One region of the Rhizobium sp. R86522 genome, then DNA from elsewhere that is predicted to be linked to it. Evidence: predicted binding sites of a transcription regulator. Region 1 holds the regulator's gene; the other holds the start of a gene.
What was found. Region 1 encodes PhoB, which activates phosphate uptake and scavenging genes when phosphate is short. Its sites were predicted from a motif close to TGTCATNNANCTGTCAT; they were not measured.

Region 1 (16,169 bases):
AACGGCATGGCACCGTCCACTCCGGGCCGCCTCTTGATCAATGCGGATCTCTCAGGCAGCGGACGCGGCGTGAACCTCTACGCGATCCGCGTGCTGCCCGGCCAGTGACAGTCACGCGGGCTTGAGGCGGGGTGCGGCTGGCTCCCCCCAAAAGATAAAGGTCACTTCAGGAAGTCGGGGCCGCTGCCGATGATCTTCTTGTCGAGCTTGCCGATCTTCTCGACATCCTTGCCTTCGTAATCGAGCGACAGCAGCATGTGGCGGATGAGGTTCAACCGCGCGCGGCGCTTGTCATTGGCGTGCAACACCGTCCACGGCGCGCGCTCGGTGTGGGTTTCCTTCAACATCCGGTCGCGCTTCTTCGTGTAATCGTCCCATTTGTGCAGGGCTGCAATATCCATTGGTGAGAGTTTCCAGCACTTCAGGGGATCGTGACGACGGTCATGGAAGCGCTTGAGCTGCATTTCCTGTCCGGTATCCAGCCAGAACTTGAAGAAGCGGATGCCCTCCCGTTCGATCAGCTTCTCGAAGCGCGGCACCTGCTCGAGAAAGCTCTCGTACTGGTCGGGCGTGCAGAAGCCCATGACCGGTTCGACACCGGCGCGGTTATACCAGGAGCGGTCAAAGAGCACGAACTCGCCGGCCGTTGGAAAGTGCGAGACATAGCGCTGGAAATACCATTGACCGCGCTCCGTTTCGGTCGGCTTGGTCAAGGCGACCACGCGAGCGGAGCGGGGGTTCATATAAGAAAGTGTCGCATGGATGGCGCCGCCCTTGCCGGCGGCATCCCGGCCCTCGAACAAGGCCATGACGCGTTCGCCGGTCTTCTGCATCCAGAACTGCACCTTCACCAGCTCGATCTGCAGCTGGGTGAGTTCCTTTGCGTAGTTCTTTTCGGAGAGCTTCTTGTCATAGGGAAAGCCACCGGACTTAAGCGCCTTGTCTTCGATCCAGTCCGGCAGGTCCGGCAGTTCGATGTCGAAGACCTGCTGGGTTTCACCGACCGAGAGGGTAACTGCCCTCTTTTCCGTTTGCGCGTCCATCCTCGGCTCCCTTTGTCTTGCTCGTTTCGATGGTCTTAATTGAGCCCAAGCCGAAATGAAGTTCAAGCATCTCGGTTCCATCTTGCGGCACATCGATCGATCCGCCGGGGAAAGGGCCCGGCAAGTGATGGCACAGCAGTGTAACTTCTGTCATGAATCAGGGCTATCAGACTTGGACAATGACAGGGCGGAGAATGCGCGCGCATGCAGGATGATAGGGGTGACGGTTGGCGCAAGGATCTCCGGCGGCTGCTTTCGGCCTGGGTCTATATTCTCGCTGCCGCTGTCCTTTCGGTCAGTGCCTGGGCGACTGGTGCTGCCACCGGGTATGCGATACTGCTGTTCGTCCTGCTCTTCCTGCTCGTGGTTTTTCGGCAGCTGCCCGAGGACGACACGCCGGCTGCGCCGACGCTAACCGTTGCGGAGCCCGATTCGCCGGCTGATCCGCTTCCCCTTATCCTTGCATCGCTCGACGGCCTCGACATGCCGATCTTCGTCCTCAGTCCTGAGGCCGAGTTGATTGCCCAGAACCAGGCCGCTCAGAAGGTGTTCGGCGAGCTCGTCGTCGGCCTGCATGTCTCGACCCGTTGGCGCTCCCCCGGGATCCTCGACATGATCCGGGAGACGATCGAAACCGCTCAGCCCAACCAGATCGAGCACTCCGAGCGTCACCCTTCCGAACGAGTCTATGTGGTGCGGGTCGCGCCGATCGATGCCGACAAGGCGGCCGGCGCATCCTATTTCCTTCTGTCGTTCAAGGATATCTCGGAGCTGCGCCGTCTTGATCGCATGCGCAGCGACTTCGTTGCCAATGCCAGTCACGAATTGCGCACGCCGCTCGCATCGCTGCGCGGGTTTATCGAAACCATGCAGGGGCCGGCCCGCGACGATGCGAAGGCCAAGGACCGGTTTCTCGCCATCATGCTCGATCAGGCAAACCGCATGAGCCGCCTGGTGGACGATCTCCTGTCCCTGTCGCGGCTGGAGCTCAAAGCCCATGTCGCACCGGACCAGAGGGTGGAGCTCGCGCCGATCCTTGGCCATGTCAGGGACAGCCTCGCTCCGCTGGCAGCCGAGCTCGGCGTCGAGATCCGCCTCGATCTCCCCGAGGAGAAGATCGAAGTCTTGGGTGAGCGCGACGAGCTCGTTGAGGTCTTCGAAAACCTGATCGAAAACGCCTGCAAATACGGTCAAGACGGCGAAGTGGTCGAGGTTGCGCTCCGCCGCGATGCTGGCGGTGCGACGGAGGTCAGCGTCCGCGACCACGGTCCTGGCATTCCCGCGGAACATGTGCCGCGCCTGACCGAACGATTTTACCGCGTCAATGTCGAGGACAGCCGTTCGAAAAAGGGGACCGGGCTCGGCCTTGCGATTGTCAAGCATATCCTCACGCGCCATCGGGCGCGGCTCGTGGTGAAGTCGGAATTGGGCAGTGGCAGCGTCTTCACCGTGCGCTTCTGACACATTCAGCCGAAGAAGTCGGGCCTTCTGAAAATTTCCCGTTAAATTTCAGAGGCTTGAATTGTCACAAATGTTTCATTGAACTGACATAAAAGCAAAGCCGAAGAGCCGCTAAGACGTCTCTGCCGGGCCGCGACGGACGCGATTGCGGCCACAGACACAAAAACTCATCCACGGGAGAGTATGATGAACATTCTGAAAATTTCTGTTGCGGCGCTGGTCGCCTCCGTTGCCTTCACTGGCGCGGCTGCAGCTCGTGATCAGGTCCAGGTTACCGGTTCCTCGACCGTGCTGCCGTATTCCACCATCGTTGCCGAAGCTTTCGGCGAAAACTTCTCTTTCCCGACGCCGGTCGTTGAAGGCGGCGGTTCGGGTGCTGGCCGCAAGAAGCTTTGCGAAGGCGTTGGCGCCAACACAGTTGACATCGCCAACTCGTCCTCGCGCATGTCCAAGGGTGACTACGAGCTCTGCGTATCGAACGGCGTGACCGAAGTCATGGAAGTTCGCTTCGGCTATGACGGCATCGTCTTCGCTTCCGACCTCAACGGTCCGGAATTTGCATTTACCCCGGCTGACATCCATGGCGCGCTGGCTGCCAAGGTTGTTAAGGACGGCGCGCTCGTCGACAACACCCGCAAGACCTGGGCTGATGTAAACGCTTCCTTCCCTGCGCAGGATATCCTCGCTTTCGTTCCGGGCACCAAGCACGGCACTCGCGAAGTGTTCGACGTGAAGGTTATCGAAGCCGGCTGCAAGAAGTCGGGCGCTTACGACCTGCATCTGGCAGCTTCGACCGCCGCTGACGACAAGGCAAAGGCCGCAGAAGCCGCCAAGGCTTGCCTGGCGCTGCGCACCGATGGCGTTTCCGTTGATATCGACGGCGACTACACCGAGACGCTGGCCCGCGTTGACGCGAACAAGAACGGCATCGGCGTATTCGGTCTGTCGTTCTACCAGAACAACACCGACAAGCTGCGCGTTGCCACGATGGACGGTATCGTTCCGACGACTGAAGCCATTGCAAAGGGCGAGTATCCGGTTTCGCGTCCACTTTTCTTCTACGTCAAGAAGGCGCATCTCGGCGTGATCCCGGGTCTGCAGGAATACATCGACTTCTTCGTATCGGACGAGATGGCTGGTCCTGACGGCCCGCTGGCTGCCTATGGCCTCGTGTCGGACCCAGAACTGAAGAAGACCCAGGAAATGGTTGCCGCTGGTACGCCGATGGCGCCGGTAGAGTGATCCTTATCTGACACAGGAGGGCGCCACGAGGCGCCCTCCTTCCTCTTGCGAAAACCGGATTTCCCATGAGCGTCGGCATTCTGTCCTTAATCCTACTGACATTGGCCGTGATTGGCTTTTTCTTTGGCAGGCGACGCGCGATGCAGAGCGCGAACGGCGATGCCCGGAACCTTCATTCGCTGCCGGGCTATTATGGTCAGACTGTTGCCTTGTTTACGGCAGTGCCTGCCTTCCTGCTGATGGCCATCTGGCTTGTCGCGCAGCCTTTGTGGATCGACTCGCGCATTGTCGGTCTGCTGGGTTCGCAGGTGGCATTCGACGCCACATCCACGACGCTTGCGGTCGAAGACGTGCGCCGCATCGCCGATGGCCTTGACGCCCTGCAGCAGCGATCCGGCTTGTCTGACGATGAATTGCAGAACATGCGGGCTGATTTTTCGGACGTTCGGGGGCGCCTGGCCGAGGTCGGGGTTGCTTTGGGTGCAGAAGTCCGGCCTGAAATCTTCGAGGCCGCCAAGGAATACCGCGTCATGCAGCGCTCTGGCGCAACGATGATGACGGTTGCCGTCTTGGTCCTCGCGGTGTCGGGCTTCATCTTCGCCTTCATGCGCGTTCACCGTGACTTCCGTGCCCGGAATGTGTCGGAAACCTTTGTGCGCTGGCTGTTGATCGCCTCGGCCGGCGTGGCGATCCTGACTACTTTCGGCATCGTGATGTCTCTCCTCTCAGAGAGTATCCGCTTCTTTGGACTTTATCCCATCTGGGACTTCTATTTTGGCTTGACCTGGAACCCGCAGTTCCGCGGCGGTTCCGAACTTGGTCTGATCCCGCTTCTATGGGGTACGCTCTACATTAGTTTCGTTTCGATGTGTGTAGCCGTTCCAATTGGCCTGTTCGCGGCGATTTACACGGCAGAATATGCCTCGCCGCGGGTCCGCTCAGTGGTCAAACCGGTGATTGAAGTGATCGCCGGCATCCCGACCGTCGTGTTCGGCCTGTTTGCACTAGTGACCGTCGGCCCGTTCCTGCGCGACTATTTCGCCATGCCATTTGGTCTCGGTAATTCGGGGTCCTCGGTTCTCACCGCCGGGCTCGTGATCGGCATCCTCAACATCCCCTTCATCTCGTCGCTGGCCGATGACATCATCAATTCCGTGCCGCAGTCGATGCGCGACGGGGCTCTGGGCCTGGGTTCGACGAAATCCGAGACCATCCGCAGGGTCGTGCTGCCTGCGGCCCTTCCCGGCATTGTCGGGGCTGTCCTGCTCGCCGCCAGCCGTGCAATCGGCGAAACCATGATCGTGGTCATGGGGGCAGGGGCAGCCGCCAAGCTGGACTTGAACCCCTTCCAGGCCATGACGACGATCACCGTGAAGATCGTCAGTCAGTTGACGGGCGACCTTGCCTTTGACTCGCCGGAGACGCTCGTGGCCTTCGCGCTTGGCCTAACGCTGTTCGTGATTACGCTTGGGCTCAACATCTTCGCGCTTTGGATCGTGCGCAAATACCGGGAACAATACGAATGACCGACATCATCGATCGCACTCCTTTCGCAATGCCGCAGGCCGGCAGTTCGCTCATGAGCGAGACCCCGCTGATGAAGCGTCGCAATGCCGCAGAAATTCGGTTCCGCATGTATGGTGTCGCCGCGATCGTGATCGCGCTGCTCACCCTGGCGATCATGCTGTTCACCATTATCCGTGACGGCTCTTCGGCATTCGTTCAGGCGACGATCAGCTATCCCGTCGTGATCGACGCTGCGGTCGTGGACAAGACCGGTTCGCGCGATCCGGCGCAGATGGCTTCGGTGACGACGATCGGCTACGCGCGCATCCTGGGTGAATCTCTGGTCAAGTATCTGGCCGAAGAGGGTATTGCAGTCGAGGGCATGTCCCGAAAGGAAGTCACCGACATGATTTCCAAGGATGCTCCGGCTCGGCTGCGCGACACTGTCCTGGCCGATCCGTCACTGGTAGGCCAGACGATCACTGTGAACGTTTTCGCCACAGGCCGCGTGGATGGCTATCTCAAGGGTCGCGTGACGCGCGAAATAGCTGAACGGGATTCCAATGTGACTCCCGCGCAGCTGGACCTGGCCGACAAGCTGGTCGAAGCTGGCATCCTCGCATCGAAGTTCAACTGGAGCTTCATCACGGCGCCTGATGCGTCCGACTTGCGCCCGGAAGCCGCGGGCCTTGGCATCGCCATCATGGGTACGGCCTACATGATGTTCCTCGTGGTGATCATGTCCTTGCCTCTCGGCGTGGCTGCCGCGATCTATCTCGAGGAATTCGCGCCGCGAAACTGGTTCACCGATTTGATCGAAGTGAACATCTCGAACCTTGCTGCCGTGCCGTCGATCGTTTTCGGTATCCTTGGACTTGCGGTCTTCATCAACTTCGTAGGGCTCCCGGCATCCTCCCCGATTGTCGGGGCGCTGGTCATCACGTTGATGTCGCTGCCGACCATCATCATTGCGACGCGCGCCGCGATCCGTGCCGTCCCGCCATCCATTCGCGATGCCGCTTTGGGCGTCGGAGCGTCGAAGATGCAGACTGTGTTCCACCATGTCCTGCCTCTGGCCGCGCCCGGCATCATGACCGGAGCGATCCTCAGCCTCGCATCCGCAGCGGGTGAAACCGGCCCGCTGCTGCTGATCGGCATGGTTGCCTACGTGGCGAACTATCCGGCGGGGCCGTTTGAAGGTGGCTTCCTCGACCCGGCCAGCGCACTCCCGGTACAGGTCTATTCCTGGGCGTCGCGTGCCGATCCGGCCTTTATCGAACGGTCCTCGGGTGCCATCATTGTTCTGCTGCTCTTCCTGCTGGTCATGAACATCCTTGCCATTGTCCTGCGCCGCCGCTTCGAGCGCCGTTGGTAAATCCCAGAAGGACACCCTCGAATGTATCACGCATCCATATTGACGGAGACTTCCGTGAACCAGCCCAAAATCAAGATCACCGCCCGTGGCGTGCAGGTGTACTACGGCGAAAAACATGCCTTGAAGGATGTCAACGTCGACATACGGGATCGCGCTGTAACGGCCTTCATCGGCCCATCGGGTTGCGGCAAGTCGACCTTCCTGCGCTGCTTGAACCGGATGAACGACACGGTGTCGATCGCCCGCGTCTCGGGTGATATCCAGATCGATGGCGAAGACATTTACGACAGCCGGGTCGATCCCGTGCAATTGCGGGCCAAGGTTGGCATGGTATTCCAGAAGCCCAACCCGTTTCCGAAGTCGATCTACGAAAACGTGGCCTATGGGCCGCGCATCCATGGTCTCGCCGCCAAGAAGGCCGACATGGACGAAATCGTCGCGACGTCTTTGCAGAAAGCTGGCCTCTGGAACGAGGTGAAGGATCGACTGCAGGAAACCGGCACCGGTCTGTCCGGCGGCCAGCAGCAGCGGCTGTGCATCGCCCGTGCGATCGCGGTCAGCCCGGAAGTCATCCTGATGGACGAGCCCTGCTCGGCGCTCGATCCGATCGCGACCGCCAAGGTCGAGGAGCTGATTCACGAACTGCGTGAAAATTTCACGATCGTCATCGTGACGCACTCCATGCAGCAGGCAGCCCGCGTCTCGCAGCGTACCGCCATGTTCCACCTCGGCGAACTGGTCGAGGAAAACGACACCGACAAGATGTTCACGAATCCGGATGACCAGCGCACCCAGGACTACATCATGGGCCGCTTCGGCTGAGCCTCCAGGTCACCCTCGGCTCACCTCAAATTCAAGGACGTTTCTCATGGGTTCCTCTCACATCTACTCTGCCTTCGACGATGAACTGAAGTTCCTGATGCGCCGCATTTCCGAAATGGGCGGTCTGGCGGAACAGATGGTCGCCGAAAGCGTGCGTGCTCTGGTCAACTCCGACGCCGCCCTCGCCCAGAAGGTGATCTCCGACGACGTGCTCATGGATGCCATGGAACGTGAGATCGGCGACAAGGCCATCGTCACGATCGCTAAGCGTCAGCCGGTCGCATCCGACCTGCGTGAGATCATCGGTGCCCTTCGCATCGCTGCCGATCTCGAGCGTGTCGGCGACCTCGGCAAGAGCAATTCCAAGCGCGTTGTGGCCATCCAGGCGACCGGCGTGCCGCGCAAACTCGCGCGTGGCCTCGAACATCTCTCCGACCTGGCACTCGCCCAGCTCAAGGAAGTGCTCGATGTCTACACGACCCGCTCGGCTGAGAAGGCGAAATCGATCCGTGACCGCGACGAAGAGATCGACGCGATCTACACCTCGCTGTTCCGGGAACTCCTGACCTACATGATGGAAGACCCGCGCAACATCACGAGTTGCACCCATCTTCTGTTCTGCGCCAAGAACATCGAGCGCATCGGCGACCATGCGACCAACATCGCGGAAACCATCTACTACATGACCACCGGCGCCCAGCCGGAAGGTGAGCGACCGAAGGAAGATCTGACGTCTTCCGTCGGCGCGATCACCGAGTGACGTTGGCCAGCGAGGTTTGTTTTTGATGCAGCCGAAGATTGCCGTGGTAGAAGACGAGGAGGCCTTGTCCGTCCTCCTACGCTATAACCTCGAAGCCGAGGGGTATGAGGTCGAGACGATTCTGCGAGGTGACGAAGCCGAGATCCGGCTTCAGGAGCGCGTGCCGGATCTGCTGATCCTGGACTGGATGCTTCCGGGCGTCTCCGGCATCGAGCTGTGCCGCCGGTTGCGCGTGCGACCCGAGACCGAGCGTCTGCCGATCATCATGCTGACGGCGCGCGGCGAGGAAAGCGAGCGCGTGCGTGGTCTGGCGACAGGTGCCGACGACTATGTCGTCAAGCCATTCTCGACCCCGGAACTGATGGCACGCGTCAAGGCCATGCTGCGGCGTGCAAAGCCCGAAGTTCTGTCCAGCGTCTTGCGCTGCGGCGACATCGAGCTCGATCGCGAGACGCATCGGGTGCATCGCAAGAGCCGCGAGGTCCGTCTCGGGCCGACCGAGTTCCGCCTTCTGGAGTTCCTGATGGCGTCGCCTGGCCGGGTCTTCTCTCGCTCGCAGCTTCTCGATGGAGTCTGGGGCCATGACATCTATGTCGACGAACGTACGGTCGACGTGCATGTCGGCCGCCTGCGCAAGGCTCTCAACTTCTCCAACATGCAGGATGTCATCCGCACCGTTCGCGGTGCCGGCTATTCGATGGAAGCCTGACAAGTCGAACCCACCATGGGGCAAGGGCCGCGCGGATTGTCCGCTGCGGCCCTTTTTCGCGGGCGACAGGCGGCAACGAAAAACGGGCCCCGCGGGACCCGTTTAATGCTCTAAGCTTCGCTTGATATCAGCGGGCTGCCTTGCGGCGTTCGCTCACCGGCTGATAGGCGAGCTTCGCGTGATAGGTGCAGTAGGGCGCGCTGTCAGCGATTTCGCAGCCGCAGAAGTGGAAATCGTCCTTCATCGGATCGCCGATCGGCCACTTGCAAGTGCGCTCGGTCAGTTCCGTCAGGGCGAGGCGCCGCGAAATCGGCACGACAACGTTCAGCGGGCGCCGAACTTCGACTTCCTCGTAAGCCTCGACCTCGATCTCTTCCTTCAGCATTGTCGCACCAGCTGCACGGGTCACGGTACGCGTGGTCGTTGCTGCCGCGGGGCGGTTCTGGAAGGTCGCCGGACGCTGGGTCTGCGCCGGACGTTTTGCCGGACGTGCCGCAGTCGAGCTTCCGCCTGCCTTGGCCCGACCCGGAAGGTTCAGTCGGTGTACCTTGCCGATAACGGCATTTCGGCTCACGCCACCGAGTTGTGCCGCAATCTGGCTTGCGCTGAGGCCTTCGGCCCACAGCCGTTTCAGTCTTTCGACCCTGTCGTCACTCCATTGCGCAGTTGTCATGCCACTTCTCTCCGCCGCTCGCGTCTGTCATGGCAGAATCCGTCACCCCTGCTTCGAACGAATTCGAAACATAACCGCCTCGTTACTGTCGGTGAGCACTTCCGCCGCATGCAATCTATTAATGAAATTTAACCTAGTGGCACGCTGACTCCGTGACAAGAGTCGGGGGAATCATCTGGAATCGATTTTCCGGTTTTCCCCAACTTGCTTCCCGAGTGAGTCAAGTATGCAACAGGTGGAATCTTGTCGCGCACGCTTCTGGCGCGAGCCGGCCAGATCGGCGCCTACTCCTGCGATTCCTATGGAATTCGTTGACATTGCAGGGTGAAATGCCGATAGTGCCCGCGCCGCCGCAAGGCGGCATTTTTAATTGTTTCGAGGCCTGCAAAGGGCCGCGCCGTCCCTTGGGCGGATCGTCGAGAAGGAACGTGAAAGCCATGGCCGAAGCTACGCCGCTCTATCAGACCTATAATCGGGCGCCGCTGCGTTTCGAGCGAGGCGAGGGCGTCTGGCTTGTGACGGAAAGTGGCGAGCGTTATCTCGATTTCGCCGCCGGCGTTGCCGTCACCTCGGTCGGCCATGGGCATCCCCATGTCGTCGGCGCCCTCAAAGATCAGGCCGACAAGGTCTGGCACCTCTCCAATCTCTACGAGGTGCCGGGGCAGGAAGTGCTGGCCAAGCGCCTGACCGATGTGACCTTCGCCGACCGCGTCTTCTTCACCAATTCCGGCGCCGAGGCGCTGGAATGCGCGATCAAGACGGCCCGCCGCTATCACTTCGCCAAGGGGCACCCGGAGAAGTTCCACATCATCACGATGGAAGGCGCCTTCCATGGTCGTACCATCGCGACGATCGCAGCGGGTGGCCAGGAGAAGTATCTGGAGGGCTTCGGCCCCAAGGCGCCCGGCTTCGACCAGGTGCCTTTTGGTGACATCGAAGCCGTCAAGGCGGCAATCACAGACGCGACCGCTGCAATCCTGGTTGAGCCGGTGCAGGGCGAGGGCGGCATTCGTCCGATCCCGGTGGAGATGCTGCGCGTCTTGCGCGACCTCTGCGACGAGCACGGCCTGCTGTTGATCCTCGACGAAGTGCAGTGCGGTGTTGGCCGCACGGGCAAGCTTTTTGCCCATGAATGGGCCGGCATCACGCCCGACCTCATGGCGGTCGCCAAGGGCATCGGCGGTGGCTTCCCGCTCGGCGCTTGCCTGGCAACCGAAGAGGCCGCTTACGGCATGAAACCCGGAACGCATGGCTCGACCTATGGCGGCAACCCGCTTGGTATGGCGGTCGGCAATGCTGTTCTCGACGTCGTGCTCGGCGACGGTTTCCTCGACAATGTTCGCGACACAGCGCTCGTCTTCCGCCAGGGTCTCGCCTCGCTGAAGGATCGTTACCCAGATGTGATCGAGGAAGTGCGCGGCGAAGGCCTGATGCTCGGCATCAAGGCCAAGATCCCGAACACCGAACTCTTGTTGGCAATGCGCGACGAGCATCTGCTCGGCGTTCCCGCCGGCGACAATGTTATCCGTCTCCTGCCGCCGCTGACGGTGACCGCCGAAGAAGCTCGCGACGGTCTCGCCCGTATCGAACACGCTGCGGAGCACATCCGCGCCAAGGCCGCAGTCGCAGCATCTGCCTAAGACAGGACCCATTCATGGCATCTCCGAAGCATTTTCTCGATCTCTCCGCCATGACGGCCGGGGACCTGCGCGGCATTCTTGAGGACGCGAAGACCCGCAAGCAGGCGACCAAGGCCGGCACCGCCGACAAGCCGCTCGCCGGCAAGATGCTGGCAATGATTTTTGAGAAGCCGTCCACCCGCACGCGTGTTTCTTTCGATGTCGGCATGCGCCAGCTCGGTGGCGAGACCTTGTTCCTGTCCGGCACGGAAATGCAGCTCGGTCGCGCCGAGACCATTGGCGACACTGCCAAGGTTTTGTCGCGCTATGTCGATGCGATCATGATCCGTACCACTGACCATACCCGTCTCCTGGAGATGGCCGAGCATGCGACGGTTCCGGTCATCAACGCCCTGACGGATCTCACCCACCCCTGCCAGATCATGGCGGACATCATGACCATCGAGGAGCATCGTGGCCCCGTGACGGGCAAGACGCTCGCCTGGACCGGCGACGGCAACAATGTCCTCCATTCGCTGGTCGAAGGTGCGGCCCGTTTCGGCTACCGGATGAACATGGCCGTGCCGCTCGGCTCTGAGCCCGATGACAAGATCCTCAACTGGGCCCGCAACAACGGCGGCGAGATCATGCTGTGCCATGATGCCGATCGTGCGGTCGCCGGCGTTGACGCCGTGATCACGGACACCTGGGTGTCGATGAACCAGGAGCACAAGGCACGCGGCCATAACGTCTTCCAGCCTTTCCAGGTCAATGCGGAGCTGATGAAGAAGGCGAAGGAGGAGGCCCTCTTCCTGCACTGCCTGCCGGCCCATCGCGGCGAAGAAGTCACCGACGAGGTGATCGATGGCGCGCAGTCGGTGGTCTTCGACGAGGCCGAGAACCGCCTGCATGCGCAGAAGTCGATCCTTGCCTGGTGCCTCGGCGCGATCTGAGGCCGGGCAGGGGCTTTGGCGCCCGACTTGACCTTTGGCACGGGTGATCCCATCTGTGCCGTTTCTGATCGGGCCGCTCGGGCCCAGCGTTTGGCGCTTCAAGTGCCGGGAGTACATTCATGTCGATGAGACAAGCAGAACTCGGCGAATTCGGTTTCGCCGGTGACGATCGTGTGGTTCCCTTCCAGGTGGAGGGCCTCGACGTGCGCGGCCGCGCGGTCCAGCTCGGACCGCTGATCAATTCCATTCTCGACCGTCACGCCTATCCGGCGCCGGTCGCGCGGCTTCTCGCCGAAGCCATAGTCTTGACGGTGTTGATCGGCACATCGCTGAAGTTCGAGGGCAAGTTCACGGTCCAGACCAAGGGCGATGGCCCGGTCGACCTGCTGGTTGCCGATTTCAGCTCGCCTGAAAACGTGCGCGCCTATGCCCGCTTCGACGAGCAGGCTGTGGCCGATGCAGTCGCGGCCGGTCGTGCTTCGCCCGAGGAGCTCCTCGGCGAAGGCGTGCTTGCCTTTACCATTGATCAGGGCTCCTTCATGCAGCCCTATCAGGGTATTGTGCCGCTCGATGGAACGTCGCTGGAAGACATTGCCGGCGTCTACTTCCGCCAGTCGGAACAGATCCCGACACGCGTACGCCTGGGAGCCGCCGAACTCTTCGATCGGGATGCAGACGGCAAGCCACGTCGCACATGGCGGGCAGGTGGTCTCATCGCCCAGTTCCTGCCGGATGCGCCGGAGCGGATGCGCCAGCCGGATCTGCACGGTGGAGACGGCGACGACCGGGATGCCGATTTGCACGGCGACGATGCCTGGGATGAGGCTCGCATGCTGGTCGAGACGATCCATGCCGACGAACTGACCGATCCGCAGGTGGGTATCGAACGGCTGCTGTTCCGCCTCTTCCACGAGCGGGGTGTGCGGGCTTACGAGCCAAAGGCGGTTTACGACCGCTGCAGTTGCTCGCGCGAGCGCCTGAAGGGGGTTCTCCAGGGCTTCTCCGCTGAAGAGATCGAGGCGAGCACCGAAGACGGCACGATCACTGTGACCTGCGAATTCTGCTCGACCAACTATGATTTCGAGCCGGGAGAGCTGACGCCGGCTTGATCCAGTGAAGCGCTGAATATGAGAAGGCCGGAGTGATCCGGCCGTTTCTTTGTGTAGAGCGTAGCGGGCGCCGATAAGGCCCACGCTTCTTATGATGCCGGGCGATCGCCGATTACCTGCTCGACCGCGATTTCCGCCATGTCGAGGATCGCGTTACGCGAATTTGCCGCCGCGATGAAGCGGCCGTTGTGACAGAAGGTGGCACCCTTCACACCGCAGACGGCCTCCAGATCGCCATTGCTCAAACCTGCCCAGGCAGCGGGCAGGTCCGCGCGCTGCTCGAAACTGCCTTCCGCCTTGCGGATCCCGGTAATGCACCAGTCCTTGTCGCGCGGGTGAATGACGAAGAGCAGATGGTCGGCGCCTGCCTTGACGATGGCCGGGCGGAATGGCATGCCCATCGTCAATTCCAGGACGCGACCTTCGCCTGTCGCTGCGATCGCTTCCAGAACCATGGTCTCTGCACGCAGCTTGGCCGCCCGCTGGCCGATGGCGGCTTCGACGATCATCCGTGCAATCGAAAGGGCGGACTGGAAGCCGTGATCGTCGGCGCCGGGCTCCTTGTTGTCGAAAACGGGCTTCAGCGTTTCGAGGAGGCTCGGCAGGGTGAGATCGGCCAGTGGCCCGGCCGTTGCCGGGCTGAGCGCGCCATTGTCCATCAGGTCGATGGGCAGAACAAATTTCGCATCGAAGCCCTGGTGGATCGCCTCGATATGATCGGCCGGCAGACCCATGGCCGCAAGATAGGCGCGCCCATAATGCTTCCAGATGAGCCCGAAGGAGCTGTAGGGCTGACCGTCGTCTCGAAGCGGTGCGCCGCGCTGATGATGGTCGAAGATCTGCGCTTCGGCGTCATAGGCGCCGCCAACATCGTAGATGATCCTATCGGATGCCGGAGTGATCCAGTCTGGCGCGCGGCTGCGCACGATCTGTGCGTCTGGGTAAAGCCGCGAGAGGATGACGGACGATAGCAGTTCGTCAGCATGGAAGCCGCCACTATGGGTGACGAGATGGGTAATGCTCATGCCGGTTTGGCCCTCTGGATGGCGTCGGGATCGATGTCTCCAGATAGCGGTTGGTGCCAGTCAACTCAACTGGCAATCATCAATTGAGGGTGCGGACCATGCCTGGGCTGTCGAGGGAAAATGCCGGGATCTCGACGTCGAAGGCCTCTCCGTCGTCGGTTTCCATGCGGTAGGTGCCGTACATCATGCCGGAGGGCGTATCGAGTGGGCAGCCGGACGAGTATTCGTAGGTATCGCCAGGATTAAGGCGCGGCTGTTCGCCAACAACGCCCGGGCCGCTCACTTCGTCAACCTGACCGTTCTGGTCGGTAATGTGCCAGTAACGATGGGTTAGCCGCACGGGTTTTCCCGAGCGATTGGAGATCACGATCCGGTAGCCCCAGACATAGCGGCTGTCATCGGGGTCCGACTGTTCCTCGAGATAGTAAGGTTCGACCAGAACCTCTATGTCCCGTGTCAGCGCGCGATACATGCCTGGACCCTGAGAAAGCTTGTCATCAACATTGATAGAGATGGCGCTCATTGTGGCGGCAGCAAGGGCGACACACAAACACCATGCCTTTTGAAGGGATAACGACGCAACTGCTTACGTCAAGGCCAATGCTCCAGCCGCAACGCCTGTCGCGGCTGAAATATTTGCTTACATGATCGCGGGCGTTGCGTTCAGACTGCCTTGAGTGCCCGTGCGAAGTCGTCCAGCAGGTCCTGCGTATCCTCGATCCCGCAGGAGAAGCGAACCGTACCCCCGAAATTCCGAGCTCTGCCCGGGCCTCGTCGGAAAGGTTCTTGTGCGTCGTCGTCGCCGGATGGGTGATCAGGCTCTTCGCATCGCCGAGATTGTTGGAGATCTTGACGATCTCCATGGCGTTCTGAAGCTTGAAAGCGGCTTCCTTCCCGCCCTTCAGCTCGAAGCAGACCAGCGTTGAGCCGCCTGTCATCTGCTTTGCGATGATGTCGGCCTGGGGGTGGTCCTTGCGACCGGGATAGATGACCTTGGCAACGGCACTCTGTTCCGCCAGGAAATCGGCAATCGCTGCAGCACTCGTGGTCTGCTGCTTCACCCGCAGCGGCAGCGTTTCCATGCCCTTGAGCAGCGTCCAGGCGTTGAACGGCGACATGGCAGGGCCCGTGTGGCGGAAATAGTCGTGCAGGTTCTCGTTGATCCATTCCTTCGACGACAGGACGACGCCACCAAGGCAGCGGCCCTGACCGTCGATATGCTTGGTCGCCGAATAGACGACGACATGCGCGCCGAGTTCCAGCGGCTTCTGGAAGAGGGGGGTCGCAAAGACGTTGTCGACGATCAGCTTCGCGCCGATCTGATCGGCGAGCTTGGCAACGCCTGCGACGTCGATCACTTCGAGCGTCGGATTGGTCGGGCTTTCGAGGAACATTACCTTGGTGTTTGGACGGATCGCCGCTTCCCAATTTGCAAGGTCGCGACCATCGACCAGGGTGCACTCGACGCCGTAGCGCGGCGCCAGCGTCTCGACGACATAGCGGCAGGAGCCGAACAGGGCGCGTGCGGCCACGATATGGTCGCCGGCCTTGACCTGGCAGAGCACGGCAGCAGCAACGGCCGCCATACCCGACGCCATAGCACGCGCATCCTCGGCGCCTTCCATCATGCACATGCGCTTTTCGAACATGTCATTGGTCGGGCTGCCATAGCGGGCGTAGATATAGCCGTCGTTCTCGCCCTTGAAGCGGGCTTCTGCCGCTTCCGAGCTTTCATAGACGAAGCCCTGGGTGAGGAAGATCGCTTCAGACGTCTCGCCATAAGGAGAGCGCAGCGTGCCGCCATGGACGAGGGTGGTGGCCGGGCGCCAGTTCTTGCTCATGCACGTGCCTTTCGAACACAAAAAAACCGGT
Region 2 (16,169 bases), 680 kb from region 1:
ACGAACAAGGCAAAAAGTCGTGACCAAGAGGCGGAATGCAGCGAAAATCGCACGCTCAGCAGTCAAACGACTATTGGTCCGCCCCGCTCCCGGCAATCAAAGACAGGCTATTCTTCAGGCGGGATCATTGACCTTTCGAGCGGCCCTCGGCCGCGGCGGCCGCACCAGTCGCAAGCGTGAGGGTGATGGCGCGACACCGATCGCGGTCATGCCTCTGCTCTTTGCCTATCGCCGGGGTGACCGAGGGCCCTGGCCCTCCACCCTCTTGAGCATGCGCCGATCATCATCCGACATGCTCTGGTGCGACGCAGTCGGCGACCCGAATTACAATCGCCCCGTCCGCGCACCCTTCAAACCCAGTCATGAAACACTGCAGCGGACCGACGAGTTGTATGACGTCTGCATCGTGCTCGACTGGAACCTGCGAAGCCGCAAGCGCAGATGTGGCTCTGCAATCTTCTTTCACATCGCAAGACCCGGTTACACACCGACAGAGGGCTGCGTCGCCATCAGTCCTCGGGATATGCGGCGCCTGCTCCCTCATCTCGGTCCCAGCACCACGCTTCAGGTTCTTTGAACGGAGATTAAGGGCTTTTGCGCGGAGCGGGCCTTTCACCGATGGCGGAGCATCCTAAATACCGGGAAGGCGGACGGCGCTTTTTTTGCGCCTCTTCGTGACCGCCAACGATTTCGCGCCAAGCGCAACCAATGACACATCTGGAGATATTGATGACAGACCAGACGCATATTGCCCTGAACGACGGCACCCGCATTCCCCAGGTGGGGCTGGGCGTATGGCAGACCCCGAACGACGAAGCGGCTCCGGCCGTCAAGGCCGCGCTTTCGGCCGGCTATCGCCATGTCGACACGGCCGCCGTCTATGAAAATGAAGAGGGCGTTGGCGAAGGCATCCGCCAGTCCGGGATCGACCGGTCGGAAATCTATCTCACGACCAAGCTCTGGAACACCGAACAAGGCTATGACCAGACGCTGAAAGCCTTCGATGCCAGCCTGAAGCGGCTGGGAACCGATTATGTCGACCTCTATCTCATCCATTGGCCTTCGGCTCATCGTGGCCTCTTCGTCGACACCTGGAAGGCATTCGTGAAGCTGAAGGAAGAAGGACGCGCAAAGTCCATCGGCGTGTCCAACTTCTATCCGGAGCACATCGAGAAGATCATCGCCGAGACGGGCGTAACCCCGGTCATCAACCAGATCGAACTTCATCCGGACTTCCAGCAGCGCGAGGCGCGCGCCTTCCATGAGAAGCATGGCATTGCGACGCAATCCTGGAGCCCGCTGGGCCAAGGCAAGCTGCTCGGTCATTCTGCCATTGCTGATATCGCCACCAAGCTCGGTCGGACGCCGGCTCAGGTCATCATCCGCTGGCACATCGACAATGGTCTTGTGGTCATTCCGAAATCGGTCACGCCGTCGCGGATCAGCGAGAACTTCAAGGTCTTCGACTTCAAATTGTCGGCGGAAGATCTGGATACGTTAAACGGTCTCGACGATGCGGGCGCCCGTATCGGACCGGATCCAAAGACGACAACCTTCTGATTCACGTGAGACACTGCGGATCGACATGAGACGGGCCGCCTCCCGAGAAGGAGGCGGCCCGTCTGCCGTTCACTGTTTGACGGCCGAATCCCAGTGCTCGTCGGCCTTGCCATCGACGATCCGCCAGGTGTCGTACCATGTAGTGGTGTAGGTCTTCGACGGATCCTTGGGATCCTTCTCCTCACGGACGATGCCGACGGTCACCAGATCGCCCTCGGCTGTGACGAAAGCCACGGGGGTCGAAAGCTTCTCGGGGATCGGTTTCTTCTCGACTTTCAGGACCTCTGTGAAAAACGCGACGACGGTATCCCGGCCCGACGCGACGTTCGGATTGTGCTGGATGTAACGCTCCGTCAAAAAGCGGTCGGCCTGGTCCCAGTGCCCGGCCTCCAGAAGGTCCCGCATGATGTGATAGACGACCTGCTTGTTGGCATGCAGCTTTGGATCGGGGCTCGTGAACAGAGCCTCCTTGTCGGCCGCGGCAACCACAGCCTCCTGAGCGAAAACCGGTGCGGGATGGGCCAGCGGTGAAAACAGGCTGAGGGTAACGGCAAGAACGGCCGATTGCTTGATCATGGTTTCAACCTCAAAGACAGCAAGGGAAGACCATCCGTTGATATCGCTTGCTGACCGATGCAGGTAGAAGGCAGTTTTTTCAGCCGAAGTCTGTAAAACAGAACCGCCACGAGATCTGCTCCACAAGAACAAGGAGCCGGAGATGCTCTCCTGTATGGGCGCTTCTTGCCATCCCTGAACAAGATGTGACACTGTGCGCTGCCACAATTCGGGAGATTTCCATGCTGTTTCGCCGCGCTGTCCTTGCCGGTCTCTCCGCTCTTGCCCTGCTGCCTCTTTCGGCCCATGCAACCGAACTGCCGGATCTCGGCGGCAAGACGGTCGTCGTGGTGACGGAAAATGCCTATCCGCCGCTGCAGTTTGTCGACCCGAAATCGGGTCAGCAGATCGGCTGGGAATATGATGCGATGAACGAGATCGCCAAGCGGCTGAATTTCACCGTCGAGTATCAGAACACCTCCTGGGATGCGATGATTCAGGCCGTGTCGGACAACCAGTTTGAGATCGGCATGACCGGCATCACGATCAAGGAAGACCGCAAGGAGAAGGTCGATTTCTCCGACCCTTACATGCGCTCCGAGCAGTTCATGCTGGTTCGCGGTGACGAGAGCCGGTTTACCGACGGCAAGAGCTTCGCCGCCGTTGAAGACGGTCTTGTTGGCGCACAGCCGGGCACGACCCCCTTCTACACGGCCGTTTATGAGATCCTCGACGGCAACGAGCAGAACCCGCGCATCAAGCTGTTCGAAACCTTCGGCGCGACCGTCCAGGCACTGAAGACCGGTGACGTCGACGTGGTGCTGACGGACGGCACCGCCGGCAAGGGCTATGTCGATGCCTCGAATGGCGGGCTGAAGCTCGTCGGTGGCCCGCTCGGTTCGGAAGACTTCGGCTTCATCTTCCCGAAGGGCTCCGAACTCGTCGCTCCCGTCAATGCTGCGATCGCCGCGATGAAGGCCGACGGCACCATCGAGACGCTGAACAAGAAGTGGTTCCTAGACTACAAGATGGGCGAATGAACCGCGTCCGTGCCTGCGACCTGAAGGCGGGTGACTGATGGCATTTCAGACCCTTCCCCAGGGTGACCAGAAAGGCGATCGGCCCTGGTGGCTGATCGCCTTCCTTGTGCTGGCGGCAGCCCTTGCTGGCGTCATCTTCGTCAGCGACCTCTATGCCCAGGTCTTCAACACGGTGGCCAAGGGGCTCTGGGTGACGATCTTCGTCACGCTGATCGGCTTTACCCTGGCGACGGCGCTTGGCCTGCTGATTGCACTCATGGGAATGTCGGACAGCCTTGTCCTGCGCCAGATCGCCCGTTTCTACGTCGAAGTCGTGCGCGGCATTCCGATCATCGTCTTGCTCTTCTACATCGCCTTCGTTGGTGCGCCAGGCTTCGTCGCACTCTACAACCTCGTAACGTCACCCCTCGTATCGGCGGGCCTTGCCGAGCCGATGGTGGTGCGTGACATCTCCCTGATGTGGCGTGCGATCATTGCGCTGATGATCGGCTATTCGGCCTTCATCGCCGAAATCTTCCGCGCCGGGATCCAGTCGATCGACAAGGGTCAGATCGAGGCGGCCAAGGCGCTTGGCTTGAGCCGCGGCCAGCGCTTTCGTCTGGTGGTCTTTCCTCAGGCGATCCGCGTCATCTTCCCACCTCTGTCGAACGACTTCGTGGCCATGGTGAAGGACTCATCCCTCGTTTCGGTCCTCGGGGTTGCCGACATCACCCAGATGGGCAAGGTCTACGCCTCCGGCTCGTTTCGCTTCTTCGAGACCTATTCGATCGTGGCCTATGTCTATCTGGTGCTCACAATCGGCCTGTCGATCCTCCTGCGAGGCTTTGAACAGCGCATGAGGGAGCGTCGCGGATGAGGCTCCCTTCACTTGGCGGCACAGCGACGACCATCAACCGGGTCCGCTATTACGCGACGGGAATTGCCCGTCACGCGTTGCCGAGGGAGTGGTTTCTACAAAGAAGCAAGTCGATCCTGCGCGATCTGGAAGACGCGCCGGAACTCGATGAACTCGTTCGGCGCGCAAATTACTGCAACAAGTTGGGTCACGGTGCCGCAAAACCGGGTGTGAGGCTTGATGCAGTCGATCGAGGCCGGAGCCGCTACTACTTCGATCTGGACGAGTATCTGCGCTACTTTCCCACCCAACTGAAGGTCAACTATCTCTTCGGTGACGTGACCTGGGTTCCGAACGCGCCAAGCCTTGTCAAAAGTCGCCCGACTGACGGGGAGAACGGAAACTCCGTGCTTCTGAACCTCGACAAGCTCAGGCATTTCCGGCTGTGCTACGATGACACGCCCTGGGAGAAGAAGAAGCCCATGGCCGTGTGGCGCGGAGCGCTCAACAATCCGCTGCGCTCCGAACTGCTCCGCCGGCATCATGAGAGCGCGTTTGCCGATGTCGGCCATGTCGGGGACACCAAGGAGGGCTTCAGGTCAAAAGGATTTCTGAGCCCGCAGGACCAGATGGGTTATCGCTATATCCTGTCCATCGAGGGCTTCGATGTCGCCACCAACCTGAAATGGATCATGGCCTCCGGCAGTGTTTGCGTGATGCCGAAGGGGCGCTACGAGACATGGTTCATGGAAGGCGGCCTGATCCCTGACCGCCACTTCGTCGAGGTGCGCCCCGATTTCAGCGACCTAGAAGACAAGATTGCGGCGCTGGAACGGGATCCGCTTTGGGCGCAGGACATCGTGGCGAACGCCAACGCCTATGTTGCCTCGTTCTGCGATCGAAAGACCGAGCGCAAGATCTCCCTGCTGGTGCTCCAGAAATATTTCGAAGCGACGGGACAGCTTCCCCCATCAGCCTTCAGCCACCTTTTCTTTCAGCAGACGCGCGAATTTCAGCCTGGATGAACCGTCAATAGGTTTCAGGGACATACATGTCCGCCGGCACGGGATGGCGGATATAGTCCTCATTGCGCACCCGCGCGGGAAGCTCGATCGTTTCCTTCGGCACATGCTCGTAAGGCACTTGCTTCAGCAGATGCGCGATCATGTTGAGACGCGCCTTCTTCTTGTCGACGGCCTGGACGACCCACCAGGGTGCCTCCGGGATATGCGTGCGCTCCAGCATCTCTTCCTTGGCGCGGGTATAGCTTTCCCAGTGTACCCGGCTTTCGAGATCCATCGGCGAGAGCTTCCACTGCTTCAGGGGATCGTTGATCCGCATCCGGAAGCGGAATTCCTGCTCCTCGTCGGTGATCGAGAACCAGTATTTGACGAGGATGATGCCGGAGCGCACCAGCATGCGTTCGAATTCCGGGACGGAGCGGAAGAACTCTTCGAGCTCGTCCGGCGTGCAGAAACCCATGACCCGCTCGACACCGGCGCGATTGTACCAGGAGCGGTCGAACAGCACCATTTCACCCGCCATCGGCAGATGCTGCACATAGCGCTGGAAGTACCATTGGCTGCGCTCGCGCTCGGTCGGCGCCGGCAGGGCGACGACCCGGCAGACGCGCGGGTTGAGCCGCTGGGTCACGCGTTTGATCGCGCCTCCCTTGCCAGCCGAATCACGGCCCTCGAACAGCACGACCACTTTCAGCTTCTTGTATTGAACCCAGTCCTGCAGGCGAACCAACTCATGCTGGAGGCGAAAGAGTTCGCGAAAGTAGATCTTCCGGTCGATCATCGGTTCGGACATGCCGTCGGCGACGAGCTGGTCAAGCCTATCCTCCTCCAGCTGCTGCTCCAGCTCCTCGTCGAAGCTGTCGAGGAGTTCGGTCTTGATGCGGTGGATCTCTTCGTTCATGGCGCCGGTTCCGAATGGAGTTCGATACTGACGAAGATCAATCATGCTTGCAAGAAAGCTTCATGACAGTCGCATGTCATGGGGCACTCGAAGCAATTGCCGACATTCATGAAAACTGGTATGACGCCGGTCATGGGATCGAAATTCGGATGCCTCGCGAACCAGTTCATCGTGCTGCAGGACCACAAGCGTCTGCCGGCACGCTTCTTCGCGCGCGTTCAAGGGGCCCTTGCGAGCCTTCGCGGCTGAGCTCCTGTGACCGGACAACCGGCGCGATAAGACCTCACACTTCAAGAAATCCCGTTACTTCAGTCTGGATGGAACTCACCCATGAGCGCACCTCGCACCCTTTACGACAAGATCTGGGACGACCACGTCGTCGATCGTCAGGACGACGGCACCTGTCTTCTCTATATCGACCGTCACCTCGTGCATGAAGTGACGAGCCCGCAGGCCTTCGAAGGTCTGCGCATGGCAGGCCGCAAGGTCCGCGCCCCGCAGAAGACGCTGGCAGTCGTCGACCACAATGTCCCGACCTCGCCGGACCGCCACCTCGGCATCAAGAACGAGGAAAGCCGCATCCAGGTCGAGGCGCTTGCCACCAACGCAGCCGAATTCGGCGTCGAATACTACTCGGCTTCCGACAAGCGTCAGGGCATCGTGCACATTGTCGGTCCGGAACAGGGCTTTACCCTGCCGGGCATGACCATCGTCTGCGGTGACAGCCATACCTCTACGCATGGCGCTTTCGGTGCACTCGCGCATGGCATCGGCACGTCCGAGGTCGAGCACGTGCTCGCCACCCAGACGCTGATCCAGAAGAAGGCGAAGAACATGCTGGTGCGCGTCGACGGGAAGTTGCCCGAAGGCGTCACGGCCAAGGACATCATCCTCGCCATCATCGGCGAGATCGGCACGGCCGGCGGCACCGGCCACGTCATCGAGTTCGCCGGCGAAGCGATCGAAGCCCTGTCGATGGAAGGCCGTATGACCGTCTGCAACATGACGATCGAAGGCGGTGCCCGCGCCGGTCTCATCGCGCCTGACGAAAAGACCTTCGAATACATCAAGGACAAGCCGCGCGCGCCCAAGGGCGAAGCCCTCGAGCAGGCGCTTGCCTACTGGAAGACGCTGAAGTCCGACGAAGGCGCGCATTTCGATCGCGTCGTCGTGCTCGACGCTGCCAACCTGCCGCCGATCGTCTCCTGGGGTTCCTCGCCGGAAGACGTCGTCTCCGTCGAAGGCGTCGTTCCCAACCCGGATGAGATCGCGGATGAAAACAAGCGCACCTCCAAATGGCGTGCACTCGACTACATGGGCCTGAAGCCGGGCACCAAGATCACTGATATCGCGGTTGATCGCGTTTTCATCGGCTCCTGCACCAATGGCCGCATCGAGGACCTGCGCGAAGTGGCCAAGGTCGTCGAAGGCAAGACGGTCGCCTCGACTGTTTCCGCCATGATCGTTCCGGGCTCTGGCCTCGTGAAGGAACAGGCGGAAGCCGAAGGCCTCGACAAGATCTTCAAGGCTGCCGGCTTCGACTGGCGCGAGCCGGGCTGCTCCATGTGCCTCGCCATGAACGACGACCGCCTGAAGCCGGGCGAGCGTTGCGCCTCGACCTCGAACCGCAACTTCGAGGGACGCCAGGGCTTCAAGGGCCGTACCCACCTGGTATCGCCGGCCATGGCAGCCGCAGCCGCCGTTGCCGGCCACTTCGTCGACATCCGCAGCTTCAAGTAAGTCGGCATCAGACTGATGACACCAATGACCGTCCGCTGAAAAGCGGGCGGTTTCTTTTTGGCGCCCCGTTGCAAAGGTAGGCGAAGCGGCTATCGTCGCGATGTCATAAAACTGTCACATACCGCCCGCGGAACTCCCATGAACATCAGTGAATTCGCCCTCTCGCACCGCCGGTCGCGATCGTGAGTGCCGTTGCCATTGGGCTGGCGCTCGTCGCCGCGATCCTGCACGCCAGCTGGAATGCGTTCTTGAGGACCGGAGCCGATCAACTCTGGTCGATCACCGTCATGAGCCTGACCGGAAGCATCATCACGCTTCCCCTACTCTTTACCGTTGCCATCCCGGGCGCCGCCGCGTGGCCCTATATCCTGGCCTCGGCAGGTCTGCAGGTGGGTTACAGCCTGTTCCTGGTCGCAGCCTACAGGCATGGCGAGCTCGGCCAGGTCTATCCCATCGTTCGCGGCACCGTGCCTCTGCTTGTCACGCTGGGTGGCCTCGTCTTCTTTGGTGAGGTACTGGGACCCTGGCAAACACTGGGCGTGATCCTGATCGCGACCGGCATCATGAGCCTCTCGCTGGGCAAAACCCGGGCTGCAACTTCGTCGATCCTCTTTGCGCTGACGACCGGCCTCATCATCGCCTGCTATTCGACGGTCGATTCGCGCGGCGTGAAGCTGGTCGAACAACCCATCGCCTATGCTCTCTGGGTGCTCTTTCTCTTTGGCATCATGATCACAATCGCCTTTGCCGTGACACGCAGGGGCCTGGTGATCGACCTGCGCTCGCCGCTGACCTGGAAGGCGGCCGGCGGAGGCGTCGTTGCCATGTTCGCCTATGGCCTCGTCGTCGTGGCCTACGCCTATGCCCCGGCGGGCCTCGTCACGGCGGTGCGCGAAACGAGCGTTGTCTTCGCGGTTCTGATCGGCGCGCTACTGCTGGGTGAGCCTCTGACGTTCCGGCGCCTGGTGGCATGCGTCATCGTCGCCGGCGGCGCAATCAGCGTCAGTCTCTGACAGACCGCCCAAACGAAAAAAGGCTCCGGAAACCGGAGCCTTTCGTCATGCGATATGCTGGCAGCTGCTTATTCGGCAGAAGCTTCTGCGGCTGCTGCAGCTGCAGCGGCCTTTTCAGCGGCTTCGGCTGCTGCCTTTTCGGCGGCCAGTGCCTGTGCTGCTGCGACCTTCTCGGCTTCCAGACGTGCCTTTTCCTCGGCAACGGCGGCGCGTTCGGCGTCGTTCAGCTTGCGAGCGCGGGTGCCGGTGTTCTCGACGATACGAGCCGACTTGCCGCGACGATCGCGCAGGTAGTAGAGCTTTGCGCGACGGACCTTACCGCGGCGAACGATTTCGACGCTTTCGACGAGCGGCGAGTAGACCGGGAATACGCGCTCGACGCCTTCGCCGTAGGAGATCTTGCGAACCGTGAAGCTCTCGTTGATGCCGCCGCCCGAACGAGCGATGCAAACGCCTTCATAGGCCTGTACGCGGGTACGGTTGCCTTCCTTGACGGTAACGTTGACGCGGACCGTGTCGCCCGGGGAGAATTCCGGAAGCTTGCGCTTGGCTTCGATCTTGGCGGCCTGTTCGGCTTCCAGCTGCTGAATGATGTTCATGTCTAACCTCGGTTTTCTTCTGAAACAGCCAGAGCGCTCAACGATGATCCCTTGGAACGAGCCTGAGGATATTGACCCTGACGGGCCGGAGCGAATTCGCAGTTCTTTGTTGTGGCAGACGGGCGAAGAGCCCATTTCCGAGGCGGGCAATACACCAAGACGCTCCGCTTGTCACCCCTAACGCGGCGAATTTTTGCATGGCCGATCCCGTGCGAAGCCTTGCGGCGCAGGAACTCTCCTCCTATCACGTCCTCCTCATCACGGTGGAGATAGTTCGCATGTCTATGGCTCTGATCGCCCTGCTCTTCGCATCCGGCTTTCTTTCGGGAGCAGTGAATGCCATTGCGGGCGGTGGGACCTTCCTGACCTTCGGCGCGCTGACCCTCGCCGGCCTTCCCCCGATCAGCGCCAACGCGACCTCATCGGTCACGCAGTTTCCGGGCTATATCACCTCTACGCTTGCCTATCGCGCCGAGCTCAAGGAGATGAAGCGCGGCGCAATTGTGCTCGGCATCGTTTCGGCAGTCGGAGCGGTTGGCGGTTCGCTCTTCCTGATCTCGCTGTCGAACCCGGCCTTCCGCTCCATGGTCCCTTGGCTGCTGCTCGGTGCGACCGCTATTTTTGCAGCCGGCCCCAAGCTGAGGCCGAAGTCCAAGGGTGAAAGCCATCCCGCAAGCCCTCTGGGTCTTGTGATGCAGGCTGTCACATCCTTTTACGGTGGCTTCTTCGGCGCTGGAATGGGCATCATGATGCTCGCCTCGCTGGGCTTGGCAAGCGGCGGCGACTATCACCGGCTGAACGCGCTGAAGAACTTCCTGTCGATCGTTATCGCGGCCGTCGCCATCGTGATCTTCGCCAGTGCAGGCGCACTATCCTGGCTGCATGCGGCCATCATGATCCCCGCTGTGGCGATGGGCGGTTATGCAGGCGTCGCGATGGCCAAGAAAGTGCCGCAGAACGTGCTGCGCTGGCTGGTCGTGGCGGCCGGACTTGGCCTTGCCGCCTACTACTTCTTGACCGGCTGATTGGGCAGCAGGTCAGGGCGCCGTTCGCGGGTAAGCTTCACCGCCTGCTCATGGCGCCATTTTTCAATAGCTGCGTGATTTCCCGACGTCAGCACTTCGGGAATTTCCCGCCCCTCGAAGACCTGGGGGCGCGTGTATTGGGGGTGTTCTAGCAGCCCGCCTTCGAAACTTTCATGCACGCCGGACAGTTGGTTGCCCATCACGCCGGGCAAAATGCGCACCACCGCATCCAGCAGCGTCAGCGCTGCCGGCTCGCCGCCGGAAAGAATGTAATCACCGATCGAGACTTCTTCGAGCTGGCGCGCATCGATAACCCGTTGATCGACGCCTTCAAAACGACCGCAGACGATGACTACGCCCTCGCCTTCAGCGAGTTCCCGAACACGTTCCTGCGTCAGCGGACGACCGCGCGGGCTCATCAGCAGCCGCGGCCGTCCATCGTCGGCTATGGAATCAATCGCGCGCGCAAGCACATCGGGCCGAAGCACCATGCCGGCACCACCGCCCGACGGCGTATCGTCTACGCTGCGATGTTTGTCCTCGGCGAATTCGCGGATCTGGACTGCTTCGATCGCCCAGTCGCCCCGCTCCAGCGCCCGGCCCGCCAAGGCCAGTCCGAGATGGCCGGGAAACATGTCCGGATAGAGCGTCAGGATGGAGGCCTTGAAGGGCATGGCGCGGTCAGCGGCCATTGTTCGGCCGCGGCTTGCCGCCGGCATTGCCGTAGGGCTTCTCTTCCCCATCATCCTTCAGGCCCGCTGCAATCGGATCGACAAGCAGGCGTCCGCCTTCGAGATCGATCTCGAGCACGGCCGCTTCGGAAAAGGGAATAAGCACGGGGCGCTTGCCGGGGCCCTTCAACTCGAGCAGGTCACCGGCGCCGAAATCATAGACGGCGGTCACAGCACCATAGTGATTGTTCTCGGCATCATAGACCTCGAGACCTTCGAGATCGGCGTAGTAGAATTCGTCCTCGTCGAGATCGTCATCCGGCAGCGCATCACGATCGACGAAAAGCTCGGTGCCGTTGAGTGCTTCAGCGGCATTGCGATCGTTGATCCCGCGGAAACGCACAACGGCAACCGTCTTGCCGTCACGGATTTCGAGGATCTCGAATTTTCGCCCGTCAGCCGCATAGAGGACGCCATAGTCACCGAGACCGAGCGGATCCTCGGTGAAGGTCTTGACCCGCACCTCGCCCCGGAGCCCTTGGGCGGCACCGATCACGGCCATCAGTATCGGATTTTCAAGCTTGCTCATGAGTGGGAACGGTCCTGCACACACCTCGGTTCGACATTCCTTTTATACCAAGTGTCGATGATAGGAACCCATAGGATCGGCTCGACCGCCCTTTCTGGCTAGGAGAGGTCCGAAGAGCGATGCTGGCGCATCGGTCAAGGAACTCGACGACGCCAGAACGGGCGGGAAGCCGACCAAAGGTGGCTTATTGTGGGCCTCTGGCGTTGTTGCGCCGCTTGGCCGATGCGACAGCATCGCCCGGCGCGCCGCGCCTAGCCAGAAACCCACAATAAGCCATCCTATCGGTTCCTATCATTGACACTTGGTATCAGGCGGAAGCGACCGGAAAGAAAACGCAAAAACGGGCGGTGGGATGACCCACCGCCCGCTGGAAACGGCTTTATGCCGATTATTCTGCAGCAGCTTCCGAAGCGGCAGCAGCAGCGTCAGCAGCCTTCTGGGCACGCTCGGCAGCGCGCTCCTGAGCCTTCTTGCCCGGCTTTGCCTTGTCCGGGTTGCTGCGGGTCGCGCGCTCGGCGAGACCGGCTTCAGCCATGAAGCGCAGAACGCGGTCGGTCGGCTGGGCGCCCTTGGCTACCCAGGCCTTGATGGCGTCTGCGTCCAGCTCGACGCGCTTTTCGTTGTCCTTGCCGAGCATCGGATTCCAGGAACCGACCTTGTCGAGGAAGCGGCCGTCGCGCGGTGCGCGGGCGTCGGCAACGACGATCTGGTAGTAGGGGCGCTTCTTGGAACCACCGCGGGCGAGACGAATCTTGAGGGACATGTGAATACTCCTTGAGGTTTAGTTCAGGTCGCCGCAGCAAACCCTGTTCTTGTTGAGGCCGCCGTCAGGCGGTCTTTTCGGTTGCACCGCCATGTTCGGCGGCAATGGCTTCATGATGCCGGATGACTTCCTTGATGATGAAGTTCAGGAACTTCTCGGCGAAATCCGGGTCCAGATTGGCATCCTGAGCCAGACGGCGCAGGCGGGTAATCTGGTATTCCTCGCGCGCCGGATCGGCGGGCGGCAATTCGTGTGTGGCCTTCAGCACGCCGACGGCCTTGGTGCAGCGGAAGCGTTCCGCCAGCATGTGGACCAGCGCCGCATCGATATTGTCGATCGACTGGCGATAGCCGGAAAGCTGTTCCTTGACGGACGGATCAATCATCGGCGCCCTCTCACTTCTTCTTCGGCAGGCCTGGAAGGCCCGGGAAACCGCCACCGCCGAGGCCGGGAAGCTTCGGACCCCCAAGACCCGGCAGGCCACCAGCACCAAGACCGGGCAAGCTGCCAGGCTTCATGCCGGCCGCTTCCGCCTGCTTGGCAAGCGCCTCGAGCTGCTTCGGATCCATCTTCGACAGATCCGGCATGCCCATGCCGCCACCCATGCCGCCGAGGCCCATCTTCGAAGCGAGACCACCCATCATCTGCTTCATCATGCCGCCGCCCTTCTTGCCGCCCATGGCTTTCATCATGTCGGCCATCTGGCGATGCATCTTGAGCAGTTTATTGATGTCGGAGGCATCGGTGCCGGAGCCGGCTGCGATGCGCTTCTTCCGGGAATGTTTCAGAACGTCGGGATTGGCGCGCTCAGCCTTGGTCATCGAGGAGATGATGGCGAGCTGGCGCTTGAAGACCTTGTCATCGAGGCCGGCGGCCGAGATCTTGTCCTTCATGCCGGCCATGCCCGGCATCATGCCCATGATCCCGCCCATGCCGCCCATGGCCTGCATCTGCTTGATCTGCTCGGCGAGGTCGTTGAGGTCGAACTTGCCCTTGGCCATTTTCTCGGCCATGGCGCGGGCTTTGTCCGCGTCGATGTTCTCGGCAGCCTTCTCGACCAGCGAGACGATGTCGCCCATGCCAAGGATGCGGTCGGCGATACGGCGGGGATGGAACTCGTCGAGCTCCGTCATCTTCTCGCCGACACCGATCAGCTTGATCGGCTTGCCGGTGACGGCGCGCATCGAGAGCGCCGCACCGCCGCGGCCATCGCCGTCCATGCGGGTTAGAACGAGGCCGGTGATCCCGACGCGTTCATCAAAATTGCGGGCGAGATTGACGGCGTCCTGACCGGTCAGCGAGTCGGCAACCAGCAGGATTTCATGCGGCTTGGCGCGAGACTTGATCTCGGCCATTTCCATCATCAGCGGCTCGTCGATATGCGTACGGCCGGCGGTGTCGAGGATGACCACGTCATGGCCGCCGAGCTTCGCGGCCTGGACGGCGCGGCTCGCGATATCGGTCGGCGACTGGCCGGCGATAACAGGCAGGGTATCGATGCCGGTCTGCACGCCGAGCTGACGCAGCTGTTCCTGGGCGGCCGGACGACGCGTGTCGAGCGAGGCCATCAGGACCTTCTTCTTGTCACGATCCGTCAGCCGCTTGGCGATCTTGCCCGATGTCGTCGTCTTACCCGAGCCCTGCAGACCGACCATCATGATGACAACGGGAGCTGCGGCATTGAGGTCGATCGACACACCTTCGGTGCCAAGCATCTCGACCAGCTCGTCATGGACGATCTTGACGACCATCTGCCCGGGCTTGATCGACTTCAGGACCGAGGCGCCAACAGCCTTTTCACGAACCTTGTCGGTGAAGGCGCGGACCACCTCGAGAGCAACATCGGCCTCAAGAAGGGCACGACGGACCTCGCGCAGAGCAGCCGAGACATCCGCCTCGGACAGTGCGCCACGGCCGGTCAGTCCATTCAGAATGGAGCCAAGACGGTCCTGGAGGTTCTCAAACATCGGCTCTTCCTTGCATGGTTCGGGGAACCCCAAACCTCGGTCTTCTCCGCGCGGAAAACAAGACGCAAAGCCAAAAAGCACCCGAGGGCGCAACGCGCTGTCGGGTGTTGACCTCCGGGATCTCTTTATACCTGTTCGGGTCCCGGTCGGCGGCTCGGAGTGCTCGTCTCTTCGCAGATTGTGGCGGATAAACAGGAAAACGGTCGGGAAGTCAAGCAAAGCCCCGATTTTTCGGGAGATCCGCTGCATCCAGCAATCTGCGGCAGCGCTATTGCCGTAGAATTGACAAAACCACATATGGGTAAGCCATGAACAGACGCAGCTTTCTCAAATGGTCGGGCTTCGGCCTCGTTGCCGCAACACTCGGAGGTCTCGGCTTGCGCGAGGCACATGCGGGCAACCGCTATTATTCCGGTCCGATCTCCGACCATTTCGACGGCAAGGTGTTCTTCAACCCGGGCGGCGAAGAGCCGCGTGGCTTCTCCGATCTGCTCCGCTGGCAGTTCGGCGGCGGCAAGATCGAGTGGCCAAGACCGGCCCAGGCTGCCGATGTCGTAACGGCGAAGCCGGAATCCCGTGTCGAAGGCAGACGGCTCGTCGTCACCATGGTCGGCCACGCGACGCTTCTCATCCAGACGGCCGGCTTGAACATCCTGACCGACCCGGTCTGGTCGGAACGCGCAAGCCCCGTCTCCTTTGCCGGACCGAAGCGCAACAATCCGCCGGGCGTCACCTTCGACGACTTGCCAAAGATCGACATCGTGATCGTCACCCACAATCACTACGACCATCTCGACACTGCAACGCTGAGGCGCCTCTTCAGACGGGACAATCCGCGCATCGTCACCCCCCTCGGCAACGACACCATCATGCGCGACGACATGCCGGGCATGGTGGCTGATGTCATGGATTGGGGTGACCGGGTCGAGATCGGTAAGGGCGTGGCCATCCATTGCGAGCCCTGCCATCACTGGTCGGCACGCGGTATGGGCGACCGGCGCATGGCGCTCTGGGCTGCCTTCGTCATCGAGACGCCAGGCGGCAAGATCTATTACATCGGCGATACCGGCTATGCCGAAGGAAAGCATTATCGCGAAGTCCGTGAAAAGCATGGCGACATCAGGATCGCCATCATGCCGATCGGGGCCTACGAGCCGCGCTGGTTCATGAAGGCACAGCACCAGAACCCGGAAGAAGCGATCGAAGGCTTTCGCTTGAGCGGCGCGGCCTTCGGCATAGGCCACCATTTCGGCACGTTCCAGCTGACCAATGAAGGCATCGACGATCCGCCGAAGGCACTGGGCGTGGCCATGTCTGCGGCCGGCATTGGCAATGAGCGCTTCAAGGGATTGCGCCCCGGCCAGCAGTTCGAGGTGCCTCGTGCCGGCGCCTGAGGCTCACCTTCCGCGTTGACAGACCGGCCGCTTTTGGCCAGACTTAATGCATTCACCAGGGGTGTCCCGACAAGGGGCTGAGATTTCGCTACGCCAACCGCAAGGGACAAGCAGCGCGGTGACCCGTTGAACCTGATCCAGTTCATACTGGCGTAGGGACGGTGCGAGCGCTGCAAAACGACGATTCGAAAACCCGAATCCCGTGGCGTCTTTCCATCATTCCGGCTGACATGACTGGGTCTCCAACCTGAACACTTGGAGCTCCATGATGAACATTGCCCCGCATTTCGACAGGCCCGACGTCACCACCGGGCCACTCCCTGCCTCAACCAAGATCTTCCTGCCCGGAAATATCCATCCGGACATTCGCGTACCCCTGCGCCAGATCGCGCTGCACCCGACCTCCGGCGAACCGCCGGTCAATGTCTACGATGCATCGGGACCCTATACCGATCCGCAAGCCACTATCGCCATCGATCAAGGCCTCTCGCGGCA

Region 2: a site for PhoB is predicted at 5,976-5,992, ahead of ppk2 (polyphosphate kinase 2). Genes of this name have one in related genera too.

The regions. Positions count from the first base shown of each region.
Region 1 covers NZ_JAXHBX010000001.1:3,327,821-3,343,989, reverse strand. The annotation lists gene SJY08_RS16155 (hypothetical protein) at 1-108, shown strand, start outside; gene ppk2 (polyphosphate kinase 2) at 162-1,043, opposite strand; gene phoR (phosphate regulon sensor histidine kinase PhoR) at 1,248-2,504, shown strand; gene SJY08_RS16140 (PstS family phosphate ABC transporter substrate-binding protein) at 2,691-3,746, shown strand; gene pstC (phosphate ABC transporter permease subunit PstC) at 3,812-5,272, shown strand; gene pstA (phosphate ABC transporter permease PstA) at 5,269-6,627, shown strand; gene pstB (phosphate ABC transporter ATP-binding protein PstB) at 6,649-7,449, shown strand; gene phoU (phosphate signaling complex protein PhoU) at 7,496-8,209, shown strand; gene phoB (phosphate regulon transcriptional regulator PhoB) at 8,235-8,918, shown strand; gene SJY08_RS16110 (GcrA family cell cycle regulator) at 9,046-9,591, opposite strand; gene SJY08_RS16105 (aspartate aminotransferase family protein) at 10,029-11,231, shown strand; gene argF (ornithine carbamoyltransferase) at 11,246-12,163, shown strand; gene SJY08_RS16095 (Hsp33 family molecular chaperone) at 12,283-13,272, shown strand; gene SJY08_RS16090 (MYG1 family protein) at 13,362-14,297, opposite strand; gene apaG (Co2+/Mg2+ efflux protein ApaG) at 14,377-14,769, opposite strand; partial or broken gene SJY08_RS16080 (O-succinylhomoserine sulfhydrylase) at 14,961-16,138, opposite strand.
Region 2 covers NZ_JAXHBX010000001.1:4,007,121-4,023,289, reverse strand. The annotation lists gene SJY08_RS19455 (L,D-transpeptidase) at 47-577, shown strand; gene SJY08_RS19450 (aldo/keto reductase) at 730-1,560, shown strand; gene SJY08_RS19445 (nuclear transport factor 2 family protein) at 1,630-2,136, opposite strand; gene SJY08_RS19440 (transporter substrate-binding domain-containing protein) at 2,358-3,155, shown strand; gene SJY08_RS19435 (amino acid ABC transporter permease) at 3,193-4,011, shown strand; gene SJY08_RS19430 (glycosyl transferase family 90) at 4,008-5,015, shown strand; gene ppk2 (polyphosphate kinase 2) at 5,020-5,913, opposite strand; gene SJY08_RS19420 (hypothetical protein) at 6,022-6,162, shown strand; gene leuC (3-isopropylmalate dehydratase large subunit) at 6,244-7,653, shown strand; gene SJY08_RS19410 (EamA family transporter) at 7,836-8,666, shown strand; gene rplS (50S ribosomal protein L19) at 8,735-9,265, opposite strand; gene SJY08_RS19400 (sulfite exporter TauE/SafE family protein) at 9,544-10,290, shown strand; gene trmD (tRNA (guanosine(37)-N1)-methyltransferase TrmD) at 10,272-10,964, opposite strand; gene rimM (ribosome maturation factor RimM) at 10,972-11,550, opposite strand; gene rpsP (30S ribosomal protein S16) at 11,939-12,313, opposite strand; gene SJY08_RS19380 (chorismate mutase) at 12,378-12,698, opposite strand; gene ffh (signal recognition particle protein) at 12,709-14,280, opposite strand; gene SJY08_RS19370 (MBL fold metallo-hydrolase) at 14,589-15,674, shown strand; TPP riboswitch at 15,722-15,851, shown strand; gene thiC (phosphomethylpyrimidine synthase ThiC) at 15,943-16,169, shown strand, end outside.